Regions from separate parts of the Shewanella sp. S1-58-MNA-CIBAN-0166 genome, predicted to be linked through region 2. Evidence: predicted binding sites of a transcription regulator. Region 2 holds the regulator's gene; the other holds the start of a gene.
The links. Region 2 encodes ArgR, which controls arginine synthesis, uptake and breakdown. Its sites were predicted from a motif close to ANTGAATANNTATTCANT; they were not measured.
Positions count from the first base shown of each region.

Region 1: the regulator ArgR is predicted to act here: its motif matches at 1,343-1,360, upstream of gltB (glutamate synthase large subunit).

Region 1 is NZ_JBEOPN010000004.1:161,663-165,091, reverse strand. It holds gene gltB (glutamate synthase large subunit) at 1-1,289, opposite strand, end outside; gene mnmL (tRNA modification radical SAM protein MnmL/YtqA) at 1,812-2,780, shown strand; gene AAEY99_RS04560 (Hpt domain-containing protein) at 3,077-3,429, shown strand, end outside.
Region 2 is NZ_JBEOPN010000006.1:37,534-40,962, forward strand. It holds gene AAEY99_RS05540 (GNAT family N-acetyltransferase) at 1-42, shown strand, start outside; gene AAEY99_RS05545 (hypothetical protein) at 205-561, opposite strand; gene AAEY99_RS05550 (GNAT family N-acetyltransferase) at 610-1,158, opposite strand; gene AAEY99_RS05555 (hypothetical protein) at 1,162-1,380, opposite strand; gene AAEY99_RS05560 (META domain-containing protein) at 1,503-1,928, shown strand; gene argR (transcriptional regulator ArgR) at 2,095-2,565, shown strand; gene AAEY99_RS05570 (Dyp-type peroxidase) at 2,628-3,429, opposite strand, start outside.

The DNA.
Region 1 (3,429 bases), on a different contig from region 2:
TTTTTAGCCATCCACTCTTTGTAAGGATGGCGACGCTTTAAGTCATTATCAATTTCAAATGAATGATACAAACGACCATTTAAGGTATCGAGTACTAGTAACTCACCGGGCCCAACGCGGCCTTTTTCAATCACTTCATCGGCGGAATAATCCCAAATACCGACTTCAGACGCTAAGGTGAGGATACGATCCTTGGTTATAACGTAACGAGAAGGGCGTAGACCGTTACGATCTACCGCACAGGCAGCATGGCGACCATTGGTCATTACAATGCCTGCAGGGCCGTCCCACGGCTCCATGTGCATTGAGTTAAAATCATAAAAGGCTTTTAACTCGTCATCCATTTCAGGATTTGATTGCCATGCAGGTGGAATAAGCAAGCGCATGGCTCGATATAAATCCATCCCTCCAGATAACAACATTTCAAGCATATTGTCTAAAGAAGACGAGTCTGAACCTGTTTCGTTAACAAAAGGGGCGGCTTGTTGTAAATCTGGTAGTAAAGGCGAATTAAACTTATAGGCGCGCGCTCTTGCCCATTGGCGGTTACCGGTAATGGTATTGATTTCGCCGTTATGAGCGAGGTATCGAAACGGTTGAGCTAATGGCCACTTTGGCGATGTGTTAGTTGAAAAGCGCTGGTGGAATAAGCAAATCGCACTTTTCAAACGAATATCTGCTAGGTCGGTATAAAATGATGGCAGATCTGCTGGCATCATTAAGCCTTTATAGACAATGACTTGTCCAGAAAGGCTGGCGACATAAAAGTCTTTGTCATCGGTGATCTGTTGTTCAAGACGGCGACGAGCCATATATAGGCGACGCTCAAGATCTTTTTCCCGCCAGCCTACCGGTGCGTTGATCAATACTTGATAAATTTGTGGCAAGCTTTCCCGGCCAATCTCCCCCAAGACATCCGGATTAATCGGTACTTTACGCCAGCCAGCGACACTGAGTGTTTCTCGTTGTAGTTCTTTTTCTAAGATAAACTTCGCTTCATCAGCGCGTTGCTCATCTTGGCTGAGAAATAGCATACCTACGGCAAACTTTCGGCTTAAATGCCAATCGTTTTCTGCCGCAATAGCTTCAAAAAAATCTGTAGGCATTTGCATTAATAAACCACAGCCGTCACCTGTGCGTCCGTCAGCTGCAATACCACCACGATGCTTCATTCGATCGAGACCATGAATCGCGGTACGCACAATGCGGTGACTCGCGTCGCCGTCCATTTGTGCAATCAAACCAAATCCGCAATTGTCACGCTCAAAACTGGGATGATACAAGCTCATACAAAAAACCCCCTAAACCTCTACTTGATACGACTCGGGGTAAATTTGAAGAATATCCATAGATATGCACCCGAACCATTCAAATTAAACTGAGAATGAATAAAGGTCAAACCAAAAAAATGCAACAAACTGAAATATTATTACTAAAAAAACGTTATAAGTCACCAACCTTACGTTAACGTAAACTGTGATATGTCACCTATAACGTTCTGAATAAAAAGAATTTTAGAAAATATTCAAACAATTGTTTACCTTTTTGCAACAACAATAGGGAATTATTTTTGAAATAAAAATAGTGAATTTTATTTCAAATACAGTCTTTGGGTAAAAAATTATTCTAAATGACTAAATATTCATTTTAGGTGATGTATAAATTACTTAAATTGTTTTAAACGTTTTTTGAGTTTGTGCACAACTTTAGCGAGCGCTTGAATTGATAGAGCATTTATTGATTTAGCACCAAGACAGATGTTTATCGTCTGACTACACTGGCGAACTTTGGAATGATGATGAGAGTAAGTTGTGGGTTTAGATGATTACGTTAATACGTTTGGGGCACATTGCAAACATTTATATGGCCAAAGAGTAAAAAAATTAACTATTGATGGCCAATTTACCTGTCCCAATCGAGATGGCACGTTAGGGGTAGGCGGTTGTACTTTTTGTAATGTTGTTTCATTTAGTGGCGAACAAGGTAGAGAACAGCCGATTGCGATGCAGTTAACCGAAGGTAAAGTACGCGCCCAATCTGCAAAAAAATGTACTACCTCTGCGGATATTAATTCTATTCCTACCGCTAAATACATCGCTTATTTTCAAGCTTATACCAGTACTTACGACGAGTATAAAGTGCTAAAGCAAAAGTATGATCAAGCACTTGAAGATGCCGATATTGTCGGGCTTCATATAGGTACTCGTCCTGACTGTGTACCCGATGAAGTACTTGATTTACTCGTTGAGTATCAACAAAGAGGTATTGAGGTGTGGTTGGAACTTGGCCTACAAACGGCCAATAATCACACGTTAAAACGGATTAATCGTGGTCACCAATTGTGTGAGTATCGTCAGACAGTTAAAAAGGCTCGCGCTAAAGGCATTAAGGTGTGTACCCATCTAATATTAGGGCTGCCGGGTGAAACATCTGCTGATTATTTTAATAGTTTACAAACCGTATTAGGAATTGGCGTTGACGGACTAAAACTGCACCCTTTGCATATTGTAGAAGGCAGTATTATGGCGAAACAATGGCGCTATCATCCTATGCCGCTAATAAGTCTTGAAGAGTATGCCTATGAGGCGGCAAAGCTTATCCGCCACACCCCAAAAGAGATTATCTTTCACCGCGTAACCGCCTATGCCAAAAAACCAATGTTACTCGCCCCTGATTGGTGCGCATTTAGATGGGATGGACTAGTGGCCATTGTGGATGAGCTTAAAGAATACGGTGGCCAAGGCAGTGCATTAATGTTTAGCCAAAGTAAAACGGCCTAGTGTGGTGTATTTAGGCAGATATATTATGTCTCTGCTGAATATGGACAAAGTAAAGATAGCGCTAGGTTTTGTGAAGATGTATCAGACTAATCGCTATTATTAGTTATATATTGGACGAAACATTACCAAAGTGAGTGTTTTTTAAACATTGGTAATACCAGTTGAGTAGTTATGTTGTAAAAATGTGATTTTTTACCATTAAATAGCGGCTAAATATTGGCAAGCCTTGCATAGGGTATTTTACTCGGTATCATATTTGTAATTTTATAGAGTTAGATTTTGATAGAGGTGCCTTTATGGCCACAACGCAGTTAGACTCAATATTGGATCTCAATACGCTTGAGCAATATATCAGTGCCATTGGTGCTGGAACGTTATTGAAAAGCGTAGTGTTATTCGAGCAGTTAATGCCTGAGTATGTCAGTAGCCTAGTGAAAGCTGGCGATGCAAATGATAAAGAAACGTTATGTGCAGAAGCTCATAAATTTAAAGGTGCAGCAGGATCTGTTGGCCTTAAACGCATTCAGCAATTTTCACAGTTACTACAACACGGTGAAGAAGCTAAATGGGAAACAGAACATAAAGTATGGCTTGCTGAAATCGTTGCGCATGCTGCACAAGATTTACAACAACTGAAAGTTTACTTAGA
Region 2 (3,429 bases):
CGACCACTAGTGTTGATGCAGCTCAATGATCCCGATAAATAATCTAGATTAACAATCTAACTCAATAAGATCAATGAGCCAAACTCAGACAAAATCTAGATCGTATTAAAGCCTCTCAAGGCTATTGCACACCAATAAATTTAGCCCAAATAGACTTAAGCGTAATCAAACTAAGTCAGCATAAGTACAAGGTGATCGAACTCGTTAACAATGATCGAAATGTGAACTTTCAATACACATAAACGACACTTGTTGCATTGTCATTACGGGCACTACTTTAACACTGATAGAAGCTAAGTTAATCCGCTCGACATCGGTAAATAGCGTAATCGCTGCTTGATAATTATTGGTTACGCCACAAAATAGCCACATGTCTTGCCAGCGCACAAAATACCCCGATTGCTGCAATTGCCGATCATCTGGATTTTGTAAATCGGCTTCAACACACTCATACAACTCTGTCGCGTCAGCCAACACCGCGGCTATTAGCTTCATATTGTCAAATGCAGATAATCTTAAATCCAAATAGGGTGAAAAGAGTGCTTCAAAGTTAGTACTCATAATATTCCTCATAAATAACCACTTTATCAACACCCCTTAGTATAACGATCACGTAATATTAGCTGTGGCCAGTAAACAATAATCACGTTGTTCAAAACGAAATTGATCAATCTCTGTCATTGCGGCTTTTTGTTGATGTGCTGCCAACGAACGCGCATTGTCAGCGGCAACATACGTCACCATAAATGGAAAGGTATCTGCCACTTGTTTTTTTAATTCGGTAACCAGCGCCGAAAAAACTCCCTGGCCGCGTTTTGATTCTTGTATCCAAACGGGTCCATATTGGCACGTGTTAGTCGTCGATAAAGCTTGTCCATTTAAATCGGCAAACTTAAGTTTTTGAATAATATGTCGGTACAATGGTTGCGAGGAAAAAAATGACCATTTTGCCGCCATCACATATCCAATGATCACCCCTTGCTCTTCAGCTACGATAAACCAATGTTGATTTATCAACTGGCTCACCTCTGCTTTGGTAAATGAATGAGCATGAAGTTGGCTATTTGAACCTACCAACTCATCATCAACATGGGCTCGTTCTAACTGCACAATAGCAGCAACATCGGTTAATAACGCCTTACGGATAATAAATGACAATGATTATTCCTTTGACCCTGAATTGGGAGATTGTTTCTTAGCCCATTCTATCACTAGCGCAACGGGCAGCGGAGACATAATTAGTGTTCCCACGCCAATGAGTGAAGCAATGACCAACATCCCACTGACTTGTTGACCGATATCACTTTGCCAATATAAGCCGACACCCACCAACAACATGATTAAACCGACGAAATGTAACACTTTAACTAATTTGATCATTTGCGACTCTTTAATACGTTAAATAATGTTCATTAATCCAAAACATTACAATTATTTACGCTCTTATTCACACTCAAGTAGTAGAATAACGGCAATTTTTTGGTATATGGAAATCTCTCAACATGATAAAGCATATTCTCGGCGCCACTGTTATATTTTTAGGCCTTAGTGCTTGTCAAAGCCACACTCAAATTGTCTCAAATGAACAATTAATTGGTACTTGGCATGTAGAAGTCGTCCTCGACACTCCTACCATTAATAATAGCCCAGCAAATTTAGTTTTTGCTCCAAACGGTGAACTGACAGGTAATAATAGCTGTAATCAATTTTTTGGTCGTTACGCCCAACAAGGTCACTTGCTTCAACTTGCACCATCAGGTTCGACTATGAAAGCCTGTATCGATAGTTTAATCACCCAAGAAGCTGAACTGATGCAAGCGATTTCATTGGTAGAACAAGTTGATTTCTCTAAAGGAAAACTCAATCTATTGTCTATAAATGGTGATACGCTATTGGTACTGACAAAACAATCGTTACCCTTATCCTAAAGCCTATGGTTTAAATGAGTCGCCGGATTAGTTATTAGTGTCAGTTTAAAGTTCCATTAAAAAATGAATTTTTATTCAATAAATCTGATTCTTTCTTGACTTAATAAGTCAATCTATTCAAAATGTGCTAGATTTTTGAATAACAACTATAAGATGAATTATCACTATGCCAGCGACAAGAAATCAGGATGAGCTCGTACGCACTTTTAAAGCGATTCTCAAAGAAGAACGTTTTGGAAGCCAAAGCGAGATTGTTAATGCGCTTCAAGCCGAAGGATTCGGTAATATTAATCAATCTAAAGTATCACGTATGCTCAGCAAATTTGGTGCTGTACGCACTCGCAACGCTAAGCAAGAGATGGTGTATTGCCTCCCTGCCGAGCTAGGCGTACCTACTGCGGGTAGCCCAGTTAAAAATTTGGTATTGGATGTCGATCATAACCAAGCCATGATCGTGGTAAGAACTAGCCCTGGTGCTGCGCAATTAATCGCTCGTTTGCTCGATTCAATAGGCAAACCAGAAGGGATATTAGGTACTATTGCCGGTGATGATACTATTTTCATCTGTCCAGCAAGTATTAAAACCATTGATGAGACATTAGAAACGGTTAGATCTTTATTCAACTATAGTGAATAAAAAACCATTTCAATAAAAAAGCAATGCCATGGCATTGCTTTTTTATTACCTAAAACTGGCGTTTACGCATCATCAAATTGAGTTAAAAAATCCAATGATGGCACAAAGAAAGACGACCCAGTCAGCGCTTTAGTAAACAACATCAAATGATCATGATTCCCGTGACCATCACCGTGCACCATACTGCGGAGCATTTGTTCGAAGTGATCCGGTGTACGACATACTGAAATAAACATCAATCCTTGTTCTCTAATCGAACCATATGGCATGCTTTGACGTAAAATTTCTAATGCGTTACCGTGTGGATCTTTTAAGTTAACTCGTTTTGTGTGGCTGGTTAATGGCTTATCTTCTGATTCATACTCAATATCATCAACTTTGGTACGACCAAAAATATCTTCTTGTTTTTTAAGCGGTAAACGATGCCACTTACTTAAGTTATGCATGTATTTTTGAACATGAACATAACTACCAGAGACAAATTCTTGATCTTCATCACCGACAAGTGCAACTTGTTGACGATGGCGTCCTTTAGGGTTTTCAGTACCATCAACAAAACCAGTTAAGTCACGACTGTCCATAAAGCGAAAGCCACGTTCCTCATCGACTAACTCGACCAAATCTTCAAACATTTGGTTAATTTCATTGGCGACAAGATGCAAAATATCATAGCGATCACAACGGATATGAATAAACAGATCATATTCCATTGCAGGTGCATCACGGTTACCTTCACTCATGGCCGGAAAAGGTTTTAATAATGCAGGGCGAGATTCTGGATAAAAGGTATCCCAAAAATTAGCCCCAATACCCACAAAGCCATTAAAAGCACTGTCGGCATATTGATCCGTGAGTTCATAAATA